4 regions of the Pantoea sp. X-Soil-MYKO-1785 genome follow, and region 3 is predicted to be linked to each of the others. Evidence: riboswitches for the same ligand, from Rfam matches in the RefSeq annotation. Region 3 holds a riboswitch; each other region holds the start of a gene.
The links. A riboswitch is a leader RNA that binds a small molecule or an ion and turns the genes downstream of it on or off. The one in region 3 is predicted to bind thiamine pyrophosphate.
Positions count from the first base shown of each region.

Region 1: linked by a shared signal. The riboswitch ahead of tenA (thiaminase II) and the one ahead of thiB (thiamine ABC transporter substrate binding subunit) in region 3 are both predicted to bind thiamine pyrophosphate.
Region 2: linked by a shared signal. The riboswitch ahead of thiC (phosphomethylpyrimidine synthase ThiC) and the one ahead of thiB (thiamine ABC transporter substrate binding subunit) in region 3 are both predicted to bind thiamine pyrophosphate.
Region 4: linked by a shared signal. The riboswitch ahead of thiM (hydroxyethylthiazole kinase) and the one ahead of thiB (thiamine ABC transporter substrate binding subunit) in region 3 are both predicted to bind thiamine pyrophosphate.

Region 1 covers NZ_AP036001.1:376,638-382,125, forward strand. Annotated here, with positions in the region: gene AC6I8D_RS21730 (ABC transporter permease) at 1-344, opposite strand, end outside; gene AC6I8D_RS21735 (ABC transporter ATP-binding protein) at 341-1,081, opposite strand; gene tenA (thiaminase II) at 1,078-1,794, opposite strand; TPP riboswitch at 1,876-1,978, opposite strand; gene AC6I8D_RS21745 (6-phospho-beta-glucosidase) at 2,102-3,532, opposite strand; gene ascF (PTS cellobiose/arbutin/salicin transporter subunit IIBC) at 3,564-5,024, opposite strand; gene AC6I8D_RS21755 (LacI family DNA-binding transcriptional regulator) at 5,278-5,488, shown strand, end outside.
Region 2 covers NZ_AP036000.1:237,245-242,732, reverse strand. Annotated here, with positions in the region: gene nfi (deoxyribonuclease V) at 1-40, opposite strand, end outside; gene hemE (uroporphyrinogen decarboxylase) at 43-1,110, opposite strand; gene nudC (NAD(+) diphosphatase) at 1,151-1,921, opposite strand; gene AC6I8D_RS01085 (Rsd/AlgQ family anti-sigma factor) at 2,011-2,517, shown strand; TPP riboswitch at 2,671-2,771, shown strand; gene thiC (phosphomethylpyrimidine synthase ThiC) at 2,857-4,779, shown strand; gene thiE (thiamine phosphate synthase) at 4,782-5,420, shown strand.
Region 3 covers NZ_AP036000.1:685,598-691,085, reverse strand. Annotated here, with positions in the region: gene AC6I8D_RS03055 (MFS transporter) at 1-605, opposite strand, end outside; gene sgrR (HTH-type transcriptional regulator SgrR) at 859-2,520, shown strand; TPP riboswitch at 2,556-2,658, shown strand; gene thiB (thiamine ABC transporter substrate binding subunit) at 2,704-3,690, shown strand; gene thiP (thiamine/thiamine pyrophosphate ABC transporter permease ThiP) at 3,666-5,276, shown strand; gene thiQ (thiamine ABC transporter ATP-binding protein ThiQ) at 5,260-5,488, shown strand, end outside.
Region 4 covers NZ_AP036000.1:2,806,451-2,811,938, forward strand. Annotated here, with positions in the region: gene AC6I8D_RS13420 (mannitol dehydrogenase family protein) at 1-427, shown strand, start outside; gene AC6I8D_RS13425 (GntR family transcriptional regulator) at 528-1,214, shown strand; gene thiD (bifunctional hydroxymethylpyrimidine kinase/phosphomethylpyrimidine kinase) at 1,265-2,065, opposite strand; gene thiM (hydroxyethylthiazole kinase) at 2,052-2,849, opposite strand; TPP riboswitch at 2,884-2,985, opposite strand; gene AC6I8D_RS13440 (hypothetical protein) at 3,307-3,504, shown strand; gene AC6I8D_RS13445 (AEC family transporter) at 3,603-4,562, shown strand; gene ahpF (alkyl hydroperoxide reductase subunit F) at 4,615-5,488, opposite strand, start outside.

The sequences.
Region 1 (5,488 bases), on a different replicon from region 3:
CACAGCACCAGCAGCGGTGCCAGTGCAAAGACCGGAATCGCCTGGCTGGTGAGCACCAGCGGCATCATCCAGCGCTGCAGACGTGGCGAAAACGTCATGCCGAGCGCCAGCAGGCAACCCAGTACTACGCCAATCGCCATTCCACTCAGGATTTCAGTGAAGGTGATCAGGCTGTGATAGCCGAGCCAGCTCTTACTGGTCCAAAGCGCCTGCGCAACGGCCGCCGGTGAAGGCAGCAGAAACGCCGGCACCGGCAGCAACGTCACCAGCCACCACAGCGCAATCAGGCCGCTGCACAGCGTGATGCCACGCCACAGCGGGGCAAAGCGGCTGAGCTGTTTCATAGCGTCACCTTAGCCAGCTGTTGCAGCAAAGCGGCCTGGCTGCGAATCACGCCAGCATCATCAGGCGCGCGCGGCGGCTGACCCGCTAATGGCGGGCAGGGTTCAATGCCTGAGCCGGTCAGCACCCGCATATGATGGCTGAGTCGGCAGGCTTCCGCCGCGTCGTGAGTGATCAGCAACACGGTATGTTGCGCCAGCACCCCGGCGGCCAGGGTCTGAATCTGGCTGCGGGTCAGCGCGTCGAGCGCGGAAAAGGGCTCGTCCATCAGGACAATCGGCTTTCGTGCATATAAGGTGCGCGCCAGTGCGGCCCGCTGCCGCATGCCGCCAGACAGGGTGGCGGGCCGGGCCGTTGCGTAGCGAGTCAAACCAACCCGCGCCAGCAGATGCTGCGCCCAGTCGCGGTCCGGTTTTTCGCCGTGCAGACGACTGGCCAGGCAGACGTTTTGCTCCACGCTCAGCCACGGATAGAGCAAATCCTGCTGGCCCATCCAGGCGATCCGCCCGGCCAGCGGCAGGCCATCACTGCCGCTGACCAGCCCGGATGTCGGCGGCGTCAGGCCAGCAATGACGCGCATCAGGCTACTTTTCCCGACGCCGCTGGCACCCAGCAGCGCAGTGAAGGCCGCGGCGGGGATCTCCAGGTCGAGTGAGTCGAACAGTCGATGCGAACCGAAATCCAGCCTGAGCTGACGGACAGAGATGCCCGGTGGCGATAACCGCGTTGAACCGTTCATCGGGATGCAGTCAATGAGTCATTCAGGCCCATCTGCTGCTGGTCGAGGCCCATCTGCCAGAAGTCGGATTCCAGCCGGGTGGCGGTAGTGAATATCGTCGCCAGTTGGTCGAATCGCTCAGCCCCGGCGCGCTGTTGGGCCAGCGTTTCAAACAGATTCAACGCCGCGCGAACACCGGCCAGATAATCGGCATCGCCGTAATTCTGAATCCAGTCGGCGTAAGGATTGCCTGCGATCACCGTCGCGGGATGGTGTAACAGCGTCAGGCCGATTTCAGCATAGCCGGCAACGCACGGCATTAGCGCGGTCATCAGCTCAAGCGCATCTCCGCTGTGGCCGACGTCCAGCACGTAACGGGTGTAGTTGATTGTTTCAACGGCTTCGGCCTGGCTGGCCAGCACGGCTTCGCTGATCCCCCACTGCTGGCAGTAAGCCACATGCAATGGCAGTTCATTGACGATGGCGTTGAGAGATGCCGTTGCTGCACGTAACGCTGCCGGGTCGTGCAGTTTACTGACCAGCAGCCCATAGGCGCGGGCAAAGTGCAGCAGAAACAGATAATCCTGGGTGAGGTAATGACGAAAAGCGGCAGGAGGCAACTGGCCCTGGCCGAGCTGCTGCACAAAATCGTGCGACACGTAGGCGTGCCAGTGATCGCCCGCCTGGTGACGCAGGCGGCCATAAAAGCCGGTGTCGAAAAGCGCAAGTGACATAGGATCTCCATTAACGGTTCGTTAACATAAGGAGATCCGGGCATACGATGAAGAACAGGCAAAAACGCAGAAGATGATGCAGAAACGTTGCCGACCCGTCCCTTCGCTGGCATGACCCAGATCAGGTTCAAAGGGTTCGGCTTGCGCCATCTCAGCCCATTACAGGACACCCCTCGGAGACGTTTGTTATACGATAATTATCTGCTGAATACAACGGCACGCCGCAGTCCAGCTCAACCAGTCGCCCGCTTACTGCTGCGGGTCGGCTGACCAGAATAGCCTGTTCTGTCGATACAAGGTGACAGCGTCACTCCAGATCTTCACCATTGCTGGCGATCACTTTTTTATACCACCAGAACGATTTTTTCCGGCTGCGCGCCAGCGTGCCGTTGCCCAGATCGTCACGATCGACATAAACAAATCCGTAACGTTTACTCATTTCGCCGGTCGAGGCGGCAACCAGATCGATGCAGCCCCAACTGGTATAACCCATCACCGGCACACCGTCCGCAATCGCATCGCCCATCGCCCGGATATGTTCACGCAGATAGCTGATGCGGTAATCATCTTCAATCTCACCGGCGTCATTAAAGGTATCCCGTGCGCCCAGACCATTTTCGACCAGAAACAGCGGCTTCTGATAGCGGTCATACATCATATTCATGGTGATGCGTAAGCCAAGCGGATCAATGCCCCAGCCCCATTCACTGCGCGTCAGATGCGGGTTGGTCAGAGATTTCACCACGTTGGCGGCGCTGCTGTTAAGCTCGTTCATCTCTGCTGACGCGCAACGCGAGGCGTAGTAGCTGAACGAGACAAAATCGACGCTGTTTTTCAGAATCTCAGCATCGCCGTCGTCAATCTGCAGGCTGACCCCTTTTTCCCGAAACAGGCGGGCCGCGTAGGCGGGATAGTATCCGCGCGCCTGCACATCAATAAAGAACAGGTTTTCGCGGTCTTTTTCCAGCGCCGCCCAGACATCTTCCGGTTTGCTTGACCATGGATAGAAGTTGCCGCCCGCCAGCATGCAACCGACCTGATTAGCCGGATTTATTTCATGGGCGATTCTGGTCACCAGCGCGCTCGCCACCAGCTCATGATGGGCCGCCTGATACTTAACCTGCTCATGATTTTCACCTGCTTCAAACACCAGCCCGGCACCGGAGAACGGACTGTGCAGCAGAATATTGATCTCATTAAAGGTCAGCCAGTACTTCACCAGACCGTCAAATGCCTCAAAGCAGCTGCGGGCATAGCGGGCAAAAAAGTCGATCATCTTGCGGTTGCGCCATGAGCCATATTCAGTAACCAGATGCATCGGCACGTCAAAGTGACACAGCGTAACCAGCGGTTCGATATTGTATTTACGGCACTCTTCAAACACCGCCCGGTAAAAGGCGATCCCCTGCGGATTCGGCGTCAGCTCATCCCCATTCGGAAAGAGACGGCTCCAGGCGATAGAGGTGCGAAATACGCTGAATCCCATTTCCGCCATCAGCGCAATGTCTTCCGGATAGCGATGATAGAAGTCTATTGCGTCGTGGCTGGGGTAAAACTCATCGTCACGCAGGGTGAAACGTTGCTCCAGGCCTAACTTCACCGGCATCCGGTGCGGACCGTGGGGGATCATGTCAACGGTGGTTAAACCCTTTCCGCCTTCACGATAGCCTCCCTCAGCCTGGTTGGCGGCTAACGCGCCGCCCCATAAAAATCCTTGCGGGAATCTTGATTCAGACATGAAATCCTCTGTTTTGGGTCAGAATTGCCGGTTAGTTGGCGTTAATCGCGTTGGTTCGTTCGGTCACCGAAGCCGATGATGGCGCAGCCGCAGTCGTAGAATCCGGCTCGGTTTCAGGAATGTCCTCGAAACCTAAAATCAGCGTCAGCACAAACGACAGCACTACCGACAGCACCATCACCGCCGCCACCCAGACGATGCTCATCGGATTAGCGGGGTCGAAAAATTGTACGCTGGTGAACAGGCCGGGTGAGGCCATCGAGTGACTGGCCAGCCCGCCAATGCCGGCTACCGCGCCACAGATAAAGCCGCTGATTAAACAGGCGATCAGCGGACGTTTCAGCCGGACCGCCACGCCATACAGCGCCGGTTCTGAGATGCCTGCGATAATCGCTGATGCCGCCGCGGCCAGAGCGGTCTGGCGCAGTTCACGGTTTTTGGTTCTGAACGCCACCGCCAGCGACGAGCCACCCAGCGAAAGGTTGGCGCCGATTTCAGACGGCATGACCATTCCCTCTTTGCCGGTTTCAGCAATGGTCTGGATGATGGTCGGGGTAAATACCCGGTGCATCCCGGTCATCACCAGCAGCGGCCAGATGGCACCCATAATCGCCACTGACAGCCAGCCGAGATAGCCGTGAACGGTATACACCAGCGCCGAAATCCCGCTGCCGATCCAGATACCAATCGGCCCGATCAGGACGATGGCGATCGGTGCAGCAATCAGCACAATCAGCATTGGCTTAAGGAAGTTTTTTGTCACCGCCGGGGTGATGCGATCGACGCCGCGTTCGATGTGCGACAGAATCCAGGTCATCACCAGCGCCGGAATAACCGTGTAGGTATATTTCACCGCGGTCACCGGAATAAAGGCAAATTCCACCGGCTGGCCCTGTGCCGCTTTCGCCATCAGCTCAATGAAATTGGGATGCACCAGTACCCCGGCAATGGCAATCGCCAGCGACATGTTGGTTTTGAATTTCAGCGCAGCCGACGCTGCCACCATCACCGGCAGGAAGAAGAACGCTCCGTCGCCAATTACATTCAGGATCACCAGGGTTGATGACCCTTTTTCAAACACCCCAGCCATATCAAGAATCATCGCCAGCAGCTTGACCATCGATCCGCCGATAATCGCCGGAATTAACGGGGACATGGTGCCAACCAGCGCATCGAGAATCCCTGCGCCAATCCCTTTTAAGGTCAGTTTGCGCTTCACCGGCGCAGCGGTGCCGCCGCCAGGCGAACCTAACGACATCACCGCCTGATAAGCCTGCGAGACATTATTGCCAATGATCACCTGGCACTGGCTGTCGTTATGCACCACACCCATCACGCCATCGATGGTTTTTAATCGCGCAATATCGACCTGCGTCTGATCTTTAACCACAAAGCGCAGGCGCGTCATACAGTGGGTGAGCGCCTCAATATTGGTGAGGCCACCTAACGCGTCAACGATAGCGCGTGAAACCTCGTCATAGTTTCTGGGCATGATGGATCTTCTCTGTAGGGTAATCGGTCAGTGTTATGTTTTGTGCCCTGACTAAGCGGCAAATAGGAAACCGGTTTCACAAAATCATGAAGATGTTTATTGCATGCGACAAGCGTTAAAAATAATCAGTTTTTGATTCTGTGATGTAAGTCACCACCAACGATAATGAAATGCGATGCCGTACCGGTGAAAATATTTCCAATAATGAGAGGCTTAGGTAGACTGCTAACAGGCGCAGTGAAGGAGCAGTGAAATGGCAACGATTCAGGAAGTAGCAGCGCGGGCAGGCGTATCAAAAGCCACGGTATCGCGGGTGTTGTCAGGCAACGGCTATGTCGGGCAGGAGAAGCGCGAACGGGTACTGCAGGCGATAGCCGAAACCGACTACCGGCCGAATCTGCTGGCGCGTAACCTGGCGACCAAATCCAGCCAGACCATCGGCCTGGTGATCACCAATACGCTCT
Region 2 (5,488 bases), 450 kb from region 3:
CGCGTTGCAACTGCTCAGCGCGAAGTGCGGCAATATCCATGGTTACTCCTGATGGAAAGGACGCGATAAACGGTGCACCGCCTCAACAAACACACCCGCATTTTCCGGCGGCACATCCTGATGAATACCGTGACCAAGGTTGAAAACATGACCGGTGCCGTTGCCAAAGCGCTGCAGAATCCCGGCCACTTCCTGTTCAATACGGGCCGGCGGCGCATAAAGCATAGAAGGATCCATGTTGCCCTGTAGTGCAACTTTGTCACCGACACGGCGGCGTGCATCGTCGATATCCGTGGTCCAGTCGAGGCCCAGCGCATCACAGCCGGTTTCAGCCATCGCTTCCAGCCACTGCCCGCCCCCTTTGGTAAACAGGGTAATCGGCACCCGACGACCGTCGTTCTCACGCAGCACGCTGTCGACGATTTTGTGCATGTAGTGCAGCGAGAACTCGCGGTAATCACGGCCGGTCAGGACGCCGCCCCAGGTATCAAATACCATTACTGACTGCGCGCCGGCGCGAATCTGGGCATTGAGATAAAGAATGACGCTGTCCGCCAGTTTATCCAGCATCGCATGCAGCGTGGCGGGATCGGCGTACATCATCTTTTTGATTTTGGTAAACGCTTTGCTGCTGCCGCCTTCCACCATGTAGGTTGCCAGCGTCCACGGGCTGCCGGTAAATCCGATCAGCGGCAGGTCGCCGTTCAGGCTCTTACGGATGGTGCGCACCGCGTTCATTACGTAACCCAGTTCCATTTCCGGATCGGGCACCGGCAAACGCTCTACATCTGCCCGGCAGGTTATCGGATGCGAAAAGCGCGGACCTTCGCCGGTTTCGAAATAGAGGCCCAGGCCCATCGCATCAGGGATAGTCAGGATGTCACTGAAGAGGATTGCAGCATCCAGCGGATAGCGGCGCAGCGGCTGCAGCGTCACCTCACAGGCCAGCTCAGCATTTTTACACAGCGACATAAAGTCACCCGCTTCGGCGCGCGTCGCTTTGTATTCTGGTAAATAACGTCCGGCCTGGCGCATCATCCACACTGGCGTTACATCGACTGGCTGACGTAACAGGGCACGCAAATAACGATCGTTCTTCAGTTCACTCATTTCATTACTCTCTCAATTTCAGGCGTGTAGTGTAGCACTTTCACGCTTCGGCGCGGCACAGGGCGACGGTATCTTCAATCAGGCGGCGCGCCACGGTGCCCGGTGGCGGCAGTAAAGGCAAGGCATCAAAACGGAACCAGGCCGCATCCAACAGCTCTTTGCCGTCATGTTGCAGATCGCCATTATCATATTCCGCCATAAACGCCGTCATCAGCGACTGCGGGAATGGCCACGGCTGGGAGGTGACGTAACGGACATTTTTGACGCGGATATTGCTCTCCTCCATCACTTCACGTGCCACCGCCTGTTCCAGCGTCTCGCCGACTTCGACAAATCCAGCCAGTACGGTATAAACGTTATTACGATGACGGGCGTGATTCGCCAGCAGGATCTCATCGCCACGCCGGATCGCCACGATAATGCAGGGCGCAATCTGCGGATAATATCGCTCGCGGCAATGACTGCACAGACAGGCAAACTCATGTTTGCTGTGGTGCATTTCGTGACCACAGTAGCCGCACCAGCGATGGGAACGGTAGAACTCCGCAAGCTGTACGCCGCGGCCCGCCAGCTGAAACAGTCCGACATCCAGATCGATCAGCTGCCGCACCGAGAACATGCTCTCTGCACGTGGCTCGCAAATCAGCCAGACTTTTTCCCCCTGCCACTCGCCAATTACCCGGGCTTTGGTGCCAGTCAGACCAAAATTTTCGGCGCTTCCGTGGGGTAAATCACCTTGCGGCAACCAAAGTTTCTGCTCGTGGCTGACAATCCACCATCCAGCGTCTACGCTTGAGATTTCGCATTGCATTTATTTCGTCATCCTTAGCGTCAACTCGCACGCTGAAGTCCTGATGTTAAGTGTGTAGATAAACAACTATAACTCACATGGAGTTAGATATGCTTAACCAGTTAGACGTCCTGGCCGAACGCGTAGGTGGCAGTAACGAACTGGTCGATTCGTGGCTGGAAGCCCGTCGCCAGCTGTTAGTAACCTATTATCATCTGGTCGGACTTAAACCCAATAAAGAAGCCCTGACCCGCCTCGATGAGCAGGCGCTGGATAACTTTTGTCATGGCCTGGTCGATTATCTTTCCGCCGGTCACTTTAGTATTTACGAACGCATCATCAGTGAGATGAGCGGTGACAGCCCGATGATCGCGGCAGCCCAAATCTATCCCCCGCTGGAAGCCAATACTGAACGCCTGATGCAGTTGTATGATGGCCATCTGCAGCAGGCGATCGATGACGATAACTGCATGACGTTCCAGCAGGCGCTGTCTGAAGTCGGTGAAGTGCTGGAGGCGCGCTTTACGCTGGAAGACAAGCTGATCCAGCTGGCGTGGGATAACCACCTGGCACCACCACCGGTGGCCAATGACAGCCAGATTGCTCGTCCGGCATAAGGTTAAACGCAGGTAAAGGGGTTGTGATTCAGTTGCAGCCCTTTTATGCTGAAGGGGTTCTGATGGCCGACGCCAGAAGAACCCATTTTTTTCTGTTTGAACGTTAAGGTTTTTCGTCTTCAGCGGGCGCTCTGCCAGCCGCAGCGTAAAACCGCATTCTTGTCGGAGTGCCCAGTTGGGCTGAGACCGTTAATTCGGGATCCGCGGAACCTGATCAGGTTAGAACCTGCGAAGGGAACAAGAGTAAATATTATCGGTACGCCAGTCTTTTGCACTGCCCGTGCTGTTACTCCTTCCGAACTCCGGACAAGCATCATTCCCACTTACTGGAAGATTGCTATGTCTGACTCAAAAATGACCCGTCGTGAACAGCGTGCCCTGGCGCAGGAATTTATCGATTCACTGCAAGGCGGCAGCGCATTTCCCCGTTCTGAACGCATCTGGATTACCGGCAGCCGGCAGGATATTCGCGTGCCAATGCGCGAAATCAGGCTCAGTCCGACCCCGGTCGGCGGCAGTAAAGAACAGCCGCTGTATGAGCAGAATGAGGCGGTGCCGGTCTATGACACCGCCGGTGCCTATGGCGATCCCGCTGCGCAGATTGATCTGCATCGTGGACTGACAAAGTTGCGGGCGGGCTGGATCGAAGAACGCAACGACAGCCAGCCGCTGCCACAGCGCAGTTCAGACTATACCCAGCAGCGTCTGGCGGATGATAGCCTCGATCACCTGCGCTTTGACGCGCTGCCCACGCCGCGTCGCGCCCTCGCCGGCCGTTGCGTCACGCAGCTGCATTACGCCCGTCAGGGCATCGTTACGCCGGAGATGGAGTTTATCGCCCTGCGGGAGAATATGGGCCGTGAGCGAATTCGCAGTGAGGTGTTACTGCAACAACATCCGGGCCACAGTTTTGGCGCGTATTTGCCAGATAACATCACCCCGGAGTTTGTGCGTCAGGAAGTGGCGGCAGGCCGGGCGATTATTCCCGCCAACATTAACCATCCTGAATCGGAACCGATGATTATCGGACGTAACTTTCTGGTCAAAGTGAATGCCAACATCGGCAATTCAGCGGTCAGCTCGTCGATTGAGGAGGAGGTAGAGAAACTGGTCTGGTCGACCCGCTGGGGCGCCGATACAGTGATGGATCTCTCTACTGGCCGTAATATTCATGAAACGCGCGAATGGATTTTGCGTAACAGCCCGGTGCCAATCGGCACAGTGCCGATTTATCAGGCACTGGAGAAAGTGAACGGCGTGGCCGAAGCGCTCAACTGGGCAGTATTCCGCGATACGCTGCTGGAACAGGCTGAGCAAGGCGTTGACTACTTCACCATTCATGCTGGCGTGTTGCTGCGCTACGTGCCGATGACGGCAAAACGGCTGACCGGCATTGTCTCGCGCGGCGGCTCGATCATGGCGAAATGGTGTCTGTCGCATCATCAGGAGAGCTTCCTCTATCAGCATTTCCGCGAAATCTGTGAAATCTGCGCGGCCTACGATGTCTCACTGTCGCTGGGCGATGGTTTACGCCCTGGCTCGATTCAGGATGCTAACGATGAAGCGCAGTTTGCCGAACTGCGAACGCTGGGCGAGCTGACGCAGATCGCCTGGGAATATGATGTGCAGGTGATGATTGAAGGCCCCGGCCACGTCCCGATGCATATGATCCGCCGTAATATGACAGAGCAGCTCGATGTTTGTCACCAGGCCCCCTTCTATACGCTCGGTCCTCTCACCACCGACATTGCGCCCGGCTATGACCACATTACGTCTGGTATCGGCGCCGCAATGATTGGCTGGTTCGGCTGCGCAATGCTGTGTTACGTCACCCCCAAAGAACATCTTGGTCTGCCCGATAAAGAGGATGTAAAACAGGGTCTGATCACCTACAAAATTGCTGCGCACGCCGCCGATCTCGCTAAAGGCCATCCGGGTGCGCAGATCCGGGATAATGCGATGTCAAAAGCGCGCTTTGAATTCCGTTGGGAAGATCAGTTCAATCTGGCGCTCGATCCGCATACCGCGCGCGCAATGCATGACGAAACCCTGCCTCAGGAATCCGGCAAGGTGGCCCACTTCTGTTCAATGTGCGGCCCTAAATTCTGCTCAATGAAAATCTCTCAGGAGGTGCGGGATTTTGCCGCAAGCCAGCAAGCCAGCGCGCAGCCGATTGAGGTTGGCATGGCACAGATGTCTGAACAATTTCGCAGCCGGGGTGGTGAGCTTTATCATCCGGCAGATGCCATGAAGGAGGAGTAACTATGTCCGCATTTCCTGCTACCGTGCCGCGTCTCGGCCTTTATCCGGTAGTCGATAGCGTTGAATGGATCGAACGCCTGTTAGACGCCGGCGTCCGCACCCTGCAACTGCGCATCAAAGATCAGTCGGACGAGGCGGCAGAAGCGGCCGTCGCCCAGGCCATTGCGCTGGGTAAACGTTACGATGCGCGCCTGTTCATCAATGACTACTGGCGGCTGGCGATAAAGCATCAGGCCTACGGTGTCCATCTGGGTCAGGAGGATCTGGAGGTGGCGGACCTGGCACAAATCCGCCTGGCGGGGTTACGACTCGGTATTTCCACCCATGATGATACCGAACTGGATCGTGCGCTGGCCATTCAGCCCTCTTACATCGCGCTCGGGCATATTTTTCCGACCCGCACCAAACAGATGCCGTCTGCGCCGCAGGGGCTGGCAGAACTGCAGCGACATCTGATCCGCCTGACGCATATTCCGACCGTGGCGATTGGCGGTATCTCCGTTGCGCGAGCACCCGCGGTGCTGGCGACCGGCGTGGGCGGCATTGCGGTGGTAAGCGCCATCACCGAGGCAGAGGACTGGCGTGAAGCGACGCGTACCCTGCTTGCGCTGGCTGAACCGGCGCGGCCAGCGTGCGTGTGATTGGGTAACAGCGCGCAAAAATGATTAAACCGCTGCAACGGAAGCGATAAATCAGGAATACCGCGCGC
Region 3 (5,488 bases):
AGCAGTGGCTCAGCGCGCGGCACCGACGGCAGGGTAAACCACACCAGCACGATGCAGATAAGGAACAGCGCCGCCGCCACCATAAACAGCGTCACGAAACCGTAATTCAGCGCCAGAGCGAACGACAGTGGCGGTCCGATCACCCACGCCAGCGACAGCTGTGCCCGCATCACCGAACTGAACATCACCGCTTCCCGCGCTGACTGGTCGGCATATTCACGTGCCAGCGCGAACAGCTGCGGCATCGACACGCTGGCTAACGCCGAGAGCAGCACCCCAAGGGTAATCAGCGTCAGATAGTGGCGGGTAAAGGCAAACAGCAGCGCATTAACCAGCGCCATCAGGCAGCAGAACAGAATGATGTTGCGGCGATCGCCGACGCTGTCCGATCGCTTTGCCACCAGCATACTCACCACGATACCGGCCACCGCATTGATAGTGAAAAACAGCCCGACCCAGAATGGGCGGGCCTGCACCTCACGGGTTAAAAACAGGCTGAGGGTCGGTGCCTGCAATGCGCCCGCCACGCCCAGCATGAACGAGGCGACCATAAAAGCGAGGTAGACCGGATTGATGCGGCGCTGCCGCGTTAACAGCGATTTCATACCGAAATCCCTTACAGGATGAACAGGGGAAGAGAAGAAGGGTAGACGATACCGTGCAGCATGAAAAAAGCCAGCAGAGATCATCTGCTGGCGGTGTAATTGCACCCTACTCAGAAAAGCATCCCGCTGAACAGCGGCATGAGGGTCGAACGCCATTCATAGCTGAATGCCTCCCGCTCTTCCCATAGAGCAAAGTTTGCCCTTAAAATGCGGCAAGAAAAACAGAGCGCTTTTCACCGGGAGTTCCTCTTTTATGTTCTCATCTCGCCTGAAGCAGCAGTTCATACGCCTGTGGCAAAGCTGCCAGGGGCAGACGCAGGAGATCACCCTGAGCGAACTGGCTGACCTGCTGCACTGTTCACGCCGGCATATGCGCAACTTACTCAACCGGATGCAGGCGGCCGGCTGGTTAATCTGGCAGGCCGAAGCCGGACGCGGTAAGCGCTCACAACTGACCTTCTGCTACACCGGGCTGGCGCTACAGCAGCAGCGCGCTGAGGATCTGCTGGATCAGGATCGCATCGATCAGCTGGTGCAACTGGTCGGCGATAAGAATCAGGTCAGGCAGATGATTGGCGCTCACCTTGGCCGCAGTTTCCGTCAGGGAAAACACATTCTGCGGGTGCTTTACTACCGCCCGCTGCTGAATTTGCTGCCGGGCTCCGCCCTGCGCCGCTCCGAAACCCATATTGCCCGCCAGATTTTTAATGGCCTGACGCGCATAAATGAGGAAAATGGGGAAATAGAGGCCGATATTGCCCATCACTGGCAGCAGACTTCCCCGCTCCACTGGCGCTTTTTTCTGCGACCGGCGATTCGCTTTCATCATGGTCGCGAACTGGAGATGGCCGATGTTATCGCCACGCTGGAACGTCAGCGTCAGCAGCCGCTGTTTTCCCATATTCAACAGCTCGACTCGCCCGCTCCGTGGACGCTGGATATCACCTTAAGCCAGCCCGACGACTGGTTACCCTGGTTACTGGCCAGCGTCAGTGCGATGATCCTGCCGCGCGAGTGGCCCACGCAGCGCGACTTTGCCCGCCAGCCGATCGGCACCGGCCCTTACAGCGTGATCCGCAATCAGGAAAGTCAGCTGAAGATAGAAGCCTTTGATGATTATTTTGGCTTTCGCGCGCTGATTGATGACGTCTCTATCTGGGTACTGCCGGATATCAGCGATGAGCTGGTCTACGCAGGTGTGCGCCTGCAGGGCGACGGCGCGGATGAGATCCAGGAAGAGAGCCGGCTGGAAGAAGGCTGCTACTATTTGCTGTTTGATCAGCGTTCGGAAAAAGGCCGTGACGAGACGATACGGCGCTGGGTCAGCTATCTGTTCAATCCCATCGCCCTGCTCAACCACGCCGGCGTCGGCTATCAGCGTTACTGGTTTCCGGCCTATGGCCTGCTGCCGCGCTGGCATCACCGCCGCGATCTTACCCCGGTCGAAAAGCCGCCCGGCCTGACTCACCTGACGCTCACCTGGTACAGTCAGCACGTTGAGCACGAAGGCATTGCCAATGCGTTGCGTCCGCTGCTGGCGCAGCACGGCGTTACGCTGGAGACGCGTGAAGTCAGTTACGAATGCTGGCATCAGGGCGAGGCCGACAGCGATATCTGGCTCGGCAGCGTGAACTTCACGCTGCCACTGGCCTTTTCACTGTTTGCCCAGCTGTATGAGATCCCGCTGCTGCATCACTGTTTGCCGATCGACTGGCACGCTGATGCCGCCCGCTGGCGTGAAAAAGCGCTGCCGCTGGCCGAATGGAGCAAGCGGTTAGTGGAAGAGGCCGGTCTGCATCCGCTGTTCCACCACTGGCTGCTGCTTGAAGGTCAGCGCAGCATGCGCGGCGTGCGGATGAATACCCTCGGCTGGTTCGATTTTAAATCTGCCTGGTTTGCGCCGCCCGCGCTGTAACGCTTTCGCGCTGACGCTGAAATGACTAGAATGTGACGTTCTCAACGGGGTGCCGCCTGCTGACCGCAAACGGCTGAGAGAGACCCGTCGAACCTGATTCGGTTAATACCGACGTAGGGATTTGAGAGGCCTGCTGCTCAGATCCTTTGCGACTCATCCCCTATTCTCCTGAAGGAGCGCAAAGTGTTTAACAAAGTTCTGCCACTGCTGCTGTTACTTTCCACCCCGGTACTGGCTGCCAAACCGGTTCTGACGGTTTACACCTACGACTCCTTCTCCGCTGACTGGGGCCCCGGTCCGGCGGTCAAAAAAGCCTTTGAAGCGCAGTGCGATTGCGAACTGAAATTTGTCACGCTGGAAGATGGCGTGTCGCTGCTGAATCGCGTGCGAATGGAAGGCAAAAACAGCAAAGCGGATGTGGTGCTGGGACTGGATAACAACCTGCTGCAGGCGGCGCAAAAAACCGGTCTGTTTGCCGCCAGCAAGGTCGATACCGCGCAGCTGACGCTGCCGGGTGGCTGGCACGACAGCACCTTTGTTCCGTTTGATTATGGCTATTTCGCCTTCGTCTATGACAAAACCCGCCTGAAAAATCCGCCGAAAAGCCTGAAAGAGCTGGTAGAGAGCCCGGAAAAATGGCGGGTCATCTATGAAGATCCGCGTACCAGTACCCCGGGATTAGGTCTGCTGCTGTGGATGCAGAAAGTCTATGGCGATCAGGCCCCGCAGGCATGGCAAAAGCTGGCGCAGAAAACCGTGACGGTCACCAAGGGCTGGAGTGAAGCCTACGGTCTGTTCCTGAAAGGCGAAGGCGATCTGGTGCTGAGCTATACCACCTCGCCGGCCTATCACATCATCGAAGAGAAAAAAGAGAACTACGCCGCCGCACCGTTTGCCGAAGGCCACTATCTGCAGGTCGAGGTTGCTGCGCAGTTAGCCAGCAGTAAACAGCCGAAACTGGCGCAGCAGTTCATGCAGTTTATGGTCTCGCCGGCGTTCCAGAACACCATCCCGACCGGCAACTGGATGTATCCGGCGATCAAAACCACCCTGCCTGCTGGCTTCGCCACGCTGCAGGTGCCCGCCACCGCGCTGCACTATTCGCCGGAAGAGGTAGCCAGCCAGCGCTCTGGCTGGATTAGCCAGTGGCAACGCGCCGTCAGCCGCTAATGCCGCGCTGGCTGATCCCCGGGTCGCTCGCCACGCTGCTGTTAATCAGCGTGGCGCTGTTCGCCTTTATCTCGCTGTGGAATGCCGCGCCGGTCACCGACTGGCGTAGCGTGCTGCTGGATGAGTACCTGCAGCACGTTGTGGCGTTCTCCTTTGGTCAGGCGCTGCTCTCCGCCCTGCTGTCGTTGCTGCCTGCAGTGCCGCTGGCGCGCGCCCTCTATCGCCGCCGCTTTCCCGGTCGTCAGCTGTTGCTGCGTCTGTGTGCCATGACGCTGGTGCTGCCGGTGCTGGTGGCGGTGTTTGGCCTACTGACGGTCTATGGCCGCGTCGGCTGGCTGGCGCAGATGTGTCAGCTGCTGGGCATTGACTATCACTTCTCACCCTATGGGTTACAGGGCATTTTGCTGGCGCATGTTTTTTTTAACCTGCCGCTGGCGACGCGTCTGATGCTGCAGGCGCTGGAGAGTATTCCGGCCGAGCAGCGTCAACTGGCCGCACAGCTTGATCTGCGCGGCTGGCACCACTTTTGCCTGCTGGAGTGGCCATGGCTGCGTCGTCAGCTGCTGCCGACCGGCGCGCTCATCTTTATGCTCTGCTTCGCCAGCTTCGCCACCGTGCTGTCGCTGGGCGGTGGCCCCCAGGCCACCACCATTGAACTGGCGATCTTTCAGGCGCTCAGTTACGACTACGATCCCGGTCGAGCCGCCTTGCTGGCGCTGATTCAGCTCAGCTGCTGTCTGACGCTGGTGCTGCTCAGCCAGCGGTTCAGTAAAGCGCTCCCTGCCGGTACCAGCCAGCTGCACGGCTGGCGCGATCCACAGGATTCTCGTCTGGCTCAACTAACGGATGGGTTGCTGATTATGCTGGCGTTACTGCTGCTGCTGCCGCCGCTGGCGGCGGTAGTGGTGGATGGCTTGCACGGCGGGCTGCGCGGCGCGCTGGCCCAGCCAGCGCTGTGGCAGGCGACCCTGACCTCATTGCGCATCGCGGTCGGTGCCGGCCTGCTGTGCGTAATACTGACGCTGATGCTGCTGTGGAGCAGTCGCGAATTGCGTCTGCGTCAGCGCCCGCTCGCCGCACAGCTGATCGACACCAGCGGCATGCTGATTCTGGCAATGCCCGGCATTGTGCTGGCGACCGGCTTCTTTCTGCTGTTTAACGCCACCGTTGGCCTGCCGGCGTCGGCGGACGGGCTGGTGATCTTTACCAATGCGCTGATCGCCATTCCCTATGCGCTGAAAGTACTGGAAAACCCGATGCGTGATCTCGCCGAGCGCTACGGCAGGCTATGCGATTCACTGGATATCCACGGCTGGAACCGACTGCGGTTGATTGAACTGCGGGCGCTGAAACGTCCGCTGGCACAGGCGCTGGCGTTTGCCTGCGTGCTGTCGATCGGTGATTTTGGCGTGGTGGCGCTGTTTGGCAACGCCGACTTCCGCACCCTGCCGTTCTACCTTTATCAACAGATTGGTGCCTATCGTGGTGCCGACGGCGCAGTCACCGCTCTGCTGCTGCTGCTGCTCTGTTTGCTGCTGTTCACCCTGATGGAAAAATTACCGGGCCGCCATGCTGACACTGAATAATCTCACTTACCTTTATCAGCATCTGCCGATGCGCTTCAGCCTGCATGCCGAACGTGGCGAGCGGCTGGCGATCCTCGGGCCAAGCGGTGCCGGAAAAAGTACCTTACTCAGCCTGATCGCCGGTTTTCTGCCGATCCGCCAGGGCACGCTGATGATTGATGGCCAGGATCATAGCCACAGCGTGCCCGCCAGGCGGCCGGTATCGATGCTGT
Region 4 (5,488 bases), 2.1 Mb from region 3:
TGCCGATTCGCTGATCGCCCGCTACGAAAACCGCGCCATCAAACATCGTACCTGGCAAATCGCTACTGACGGATCGCAAAAGTTACCGCAGCGTCTGCTGGACAGTCTGCGCTGGCATCTGAGCAATAACAGCCGCTGTGAACTGCTGCTGCTCGGCGTGGCTGGCTGGATGCGCTATGTCGGGGGGACCGACGAACAAGGTCAGCCGATTGAGGTTCGCGATCCGCTGAAGACGACGCTGGCAGAATGCGTGGCCAGCAGCGAAGAAGGTGAAGCGCGCGTGCGTGCGCTACTCGGCCTGCGCCAGATCTTCGGCGACGACCTGGCAGGCAACGCCGATCTGGTCGCCCGGCTGACCGCCTGTTATCAGCAGCTGACTACCCAGGGTGCGCGTGCGACGGTGCAGCAGTACATGACCCGCGCCTGATGCTGTGATGACAAAGCACTGGCGCAGACGCAGCGTGCTGATTAGACTGACTCTTTCCCTTCGGGCTGGCACCAGCCAGCCGTAATATGGATATTGCTGCATGTCGATCGCCTATACCATTACCACCAGCGAACCGGTGAATCAGCAGATTTACCGGTTTTTGCGCAAAGATATCGTGACCTGTGTGATTCAGCCGGGTTCGCTGCTGTCGGAAAAAGAGGTCTCTGCGCGTTTTAACGTCTCACGCCAGCCGGTGCGCGAAGCGTTCATCAAGCTGGCCGAAGCCGGACTGGTACAGGTATTGCCGCAGCGCGGCACCTTTGTGCGTAAAATTTCCGCCAAACGGGTGGCGGACGGCCGTTTCATCCGTGAAGCGGTGGAGGTTTCCGTGGTGCGCCGTGCGGCGCTGGAAATTGGCGAGCCGGCGCTGATGATGCTGGAACACAACCTTCAGCTGCAACGCATGTCGGCTGAGCGGCATGACAGCCAGGCGTTTCTCAGCCTTGATGATGAGTTTCACCGGCTGATTGCCGAGAGTATTGATTGCAAGCTGGCGTGGGAAACCGTCGAGAACATCAAAGCAGCGATGGACCGGGTGCGTTTTCTCACCCTGAGTGAAGTTTCACCGCCGGAAAGCCTGATTGAGCAGCATGAGGAGATTTTTTCAGCGTTGAAACATCACGACGCAGACGCCGCCGAAGCCGCGATGCGCCGTCATTTGCAGGAGATGATTTTCTCAATAACCCCTATCGCCGAGCGCAACAGCGCCTGGTTTGAAGCACCCTGACACGGTAATGTGCCGTCCCGCCGCCTCAGCGCGGGATGGCGCATCTACCGCTACCACCACTGATGAAAATGGTGCACCGGCCCGATTCCCGTACCGACCTCCAGTGTATCCGCCTGTAACAACGCCTGCTGCAGCCAGGCTTTCGCTTCGGTGATCGTATCAGCCCAGTCGGCGTGACGCGGACGCAACGCCGCCAGCGCCGCTGACAGCGTGCAGCCGGTGCCGTGAGTATGACGGGTATTGACCCGCGCGGTGCTGAACCGCTGCTGGCCCGACGGGGTGATCAGCCAGTCCGGGCTGTTATCAGCCGTCAGGTGACCGCCCTTGATCAATACTGCCTGACATCCCGCCGCCAGCAACGCCTCGCCCTGCGCCCGCATCTGCGCTTCGCTCTCCGCCACCGCGCACCCCAGCAACGCTGCTGCTTCCGGCAGATTCGGCGTAATCAGCGACACCTGCGGTAACAGCAGTTCGCGGACGCTGGCAATGGCATCGGCGGATAACAGCGGATCGCCGCTTTTCGCCACCATCACCGTATCCAGCACCACGAAAGGAATTGCGCTGCGTTTCAGCCGCGCCGCAACCTGCCCGACGATGGCGGTTTCCGACAACATGCCAATTTTAGCGCTGTCGATGCGCACATCGTCCAGCACCGAGTCGAGCTGGGCGGCCACAAAGTCTGCATCAATCCGGTAGACCGACTGAACGCCACGGGTATTTTGCGCCACCAGCGCGGTGATCACGCTGGTGCCATACGCGCCCAGCGCTGAAAAGGTTTTCAAATCAGCCTGAATCCCTGCCCCGCCGCTGGGATCGGTCCCGGCGATGGTCAGTGCATTAATGCGTTTCATGGTCAACCTCCAGCGTCCAGAGCGCATCAAGAAACGCTGTGGCAAAACTGCCGGGGCCGGCTGAGCTTGCCGCCGCCTGTTCACCGGCCCGCGCCATCACCTGACAGGCACTGGCAACGTTGAGCAGCCGATCGCCGCTCAGACTGCTGAAGCCGGCTACCACCGCCGACAGCGCACAGCCGGTGCCGACCACCCGCGTCATTAACGGGCTGCCGCCGCGAATGGCAAAGGTGCGCTGGCCGTCGGTGGCGTAGTCTACTTCGCCGGTCACAATCACCAGCGTTTGATAGTCGCGGGCCAGCTGCCGGGCAGCCTCCAGCGCTGCATCCGCCTGATGCAGGCTATCCACTCCGCGTCCGCCGCTGGCCTGTTGCGCCAGCGCCATGATCTCTGACGCGTTACCGCGGATCACCGCCGGCTGCTGGCTCAGCAGCCGCTGGCAGAAAGTGGTGCGCAGCGTCAGTGCGCCGACCGCCACCGGGTCCAGTGTCCAGGGCGTTCCCGCCTGCCTGGCGGCCATGACTGCCGCCTGCATCGCCTGCTGGCGCTCAACGGTCAGCGTTCCGACGTTTATCAGTAAGGCATCGGCAAAGCCGCTGAACTGCGCGGCTTCCTCCGCATCAATCACCATCGCTGGCGAAGCGTTGAGCGACAGCAGCACATTGGCGGTGAAGTTTTGTACCACGTCGTTGGTCATGCAGTGCACCAGCGGTGACTGACGGCGGAAACGGTGCAGAATGGGCGCGAATTGCGCAGCAGAAAGGTGTTGAGATTGATGTGTCATCATAGCTCCCAACCGGCGAACAAGAAGGCGAATGCGGTCAGGCATCAGACTTCCCTACGCTGGCATTATCCAGTTCAGGTAATACGGGTATTTCTCAGCCCTCTCCGTATGGAAAGCGGCACCCCGAGTCGTGTTACAGCCTGCAGCATAAGGAGGTGGCGCCGCGAAAGCAAGCCACAGCCACGTCACCCATCCTCGCGCCGCTGACACTTCGCATGATCCTGATCAATTCTCGCTACGGCAAAAACAGGCTTAATGCTGCGGGCCATAAAACTACCTCTTTTGAGGTAGCCATTTAAGCCAGAGCACAGGTGCTGCCCATCGCGGCATCGGGTTCCGCCCATAAGCGGTAGCCAGCCATAATAATTAGCCTGCGTAGAGCATCGCCGAAAAAACACCTCATTTCATGGAGTTAAACCACTCCAGGAGCGGAACTTCATACTATTCAGGATGTATGATGCGATTGTCAGCGCTTATTCCACACCGTCATCGATGGCAGGACATTATTATCGAACGCCGTGGCGCTATCGCGCCAAACGGCAGATACTATCTTTCCACCTATATTTCCGCCCGCTGTCTGCGCTGCGGCGAAACAATTCATCGTGTTTATTATCGGGATATCAGCGATCAACAGGCGCGCCGCTGGCTGGGATAGCGGCCCTGACGGCGAGCGGCTCAGACACAGTTAAAGTTAACAGTTAGTTAGCAATTTGTTAGTCTGGTAACTAATCATCGTCTGATCAGACTCTCTCTATGCCACTGCTGTTTGAAAGCTTAAGTCATCAAATCTATCTGTCCGCACCGCTGTTTATTCTTATCCTGCTGGGCTACGGCCTGACGCGATTGGGTAAATGGCCCGCCAGCATCAGCGAAGGGATGAACCGCTTCGTGTTCAACGTCGCGCTGCCCTGCATGCTGTTTGGCGTGATGAGCCATTTCTACCAGAGCCCGCCGGTTGACGCGCGGCTGCTGCTGGCCTTTTTTGGCAGCTGCCTGCTGGTGTTTATCGTCGGCCGGATAGTGGCAAAACGGCTGTTTAAGCTGGATGGCGTTGCTGGCTCGGTCTTCGCGCTGGGCGGCATCTTTTCCAATAACGTGATGCTCGGCATTCCGGTGGCGACGGTGCTGCTGGGGCCAGCGTCCCTGCCCTCGGTGGCGCTGGTGCTGGTGTTTAACAGCCTGATCCTCTGGACCCTGCTGACAATCTCGGTTGAGTGGGCGAAACAGGGCAGCTTCTCGCTGCAGGGGCTGGGACGCACCGCGATCGGCGTGCTGAAGAATCCGCTGATTATTGGCATTCTCAGCGGTACCGGCTGGAGCTTTTTGCAGCGTCCGCTGCCGCTGCTGGCCGCGGAACCGCTGCGGATGCTGGGATCGATCGCCGCCCCGCTGTCGCTGGTTACTCTTGGCATGAGCCTCGCTCATTACCGGGTGCGGGAAGGACTGAAAGAGAGTTATACCCTCTGCCTGCTCAAGCTGGTGCTGCAACCGATGACGGTGTGGGCCATCGCCTGGCTGACCGGCCTGCCGCCGCTGGAGAGTAAAGTGGTGGTGCTGCTGGGATCGATGGCGGTCGGGGTCAACGTCTACCTGATGTCGCAGAAGTTTAATGTGATTACCGGCCCGGCCGCTGCCAGCATGCTGTTTTCGACGCTGTTTGCTGCGGTGACCACGCCGCTGTGGATGATGCTGATGACGCTGGCGGGATATTAAAAAAAAGCCCCTCAACATCAGTCGAGGGGCTGTTGCGTGGCTATCGCAAAACTTATTCAGCCGCTTTGGTACGAATCAGGTAATCAAAGGCGCTCAGTGAGGCTTTCGCACCCTCGCCGCTGGCGATGATGATCTGCTTGTACGGAACCGTGGTACAGTCACCCGCCGCGAACACGCCTTTCAGGCTGGTTTCGCACTTGGCATCAATGATGATTTCGCCCATTTTGTTGCGCTCAACCGCGCCTTCCAGCCATGGAGTATTAGGCAGCAGGCCGATCTGAACGAAGATGCCGGACAGCGCCAGTTCGTGCGTGGTCTGGCTGGTACGGTCGATATACTGCAGACCGGTCACCTTGCTGCCGTCGCCTTTCACTTCGGTGGTCTGGGCATTCAGGATCACATCTACGTTTTTCAGGCTGCGCAGTTTATCCTGCAGCACCTGGTCAGCGCGCATTTCACCGGCAAACTCCAGCAGCGTCACATGTTCAACAATACCGGCCAGGTCAATCGCCGCTTCAACGCCGGAGTTACCGCCGCCGATAACTGCGGTGCGCTTGCCTTTAAACAACGGGCCGTCACAGTGTGGGCAGTAGGTGACGCCTTTGGTGCGATACTCTTCTTCGCCCGGCACACCCATGTTACGCCAGCGTGCGCCGGTCGCCAGGATGATGCTGCGTGATTTCAGTACCGCGCCGGAAGCAGTTTCAACCGCATGCAGGCCACCCACAGCAGCAGCCGGGATCAGCTTGATCGCGCTCTGGCTCTCAATCACATCAACATTGTAATCATCGACGTGAGCGCGCAGTGAGCCCGCCAGTTTTGCCCCTTCGGTTTTCGGCACAGAAATATAGTTTTCGATATCAACGGTGTCCAGCACCTGGCCACCGAAACGCTCGCCCATCAGACCGGTACGAATGCCTTTACGG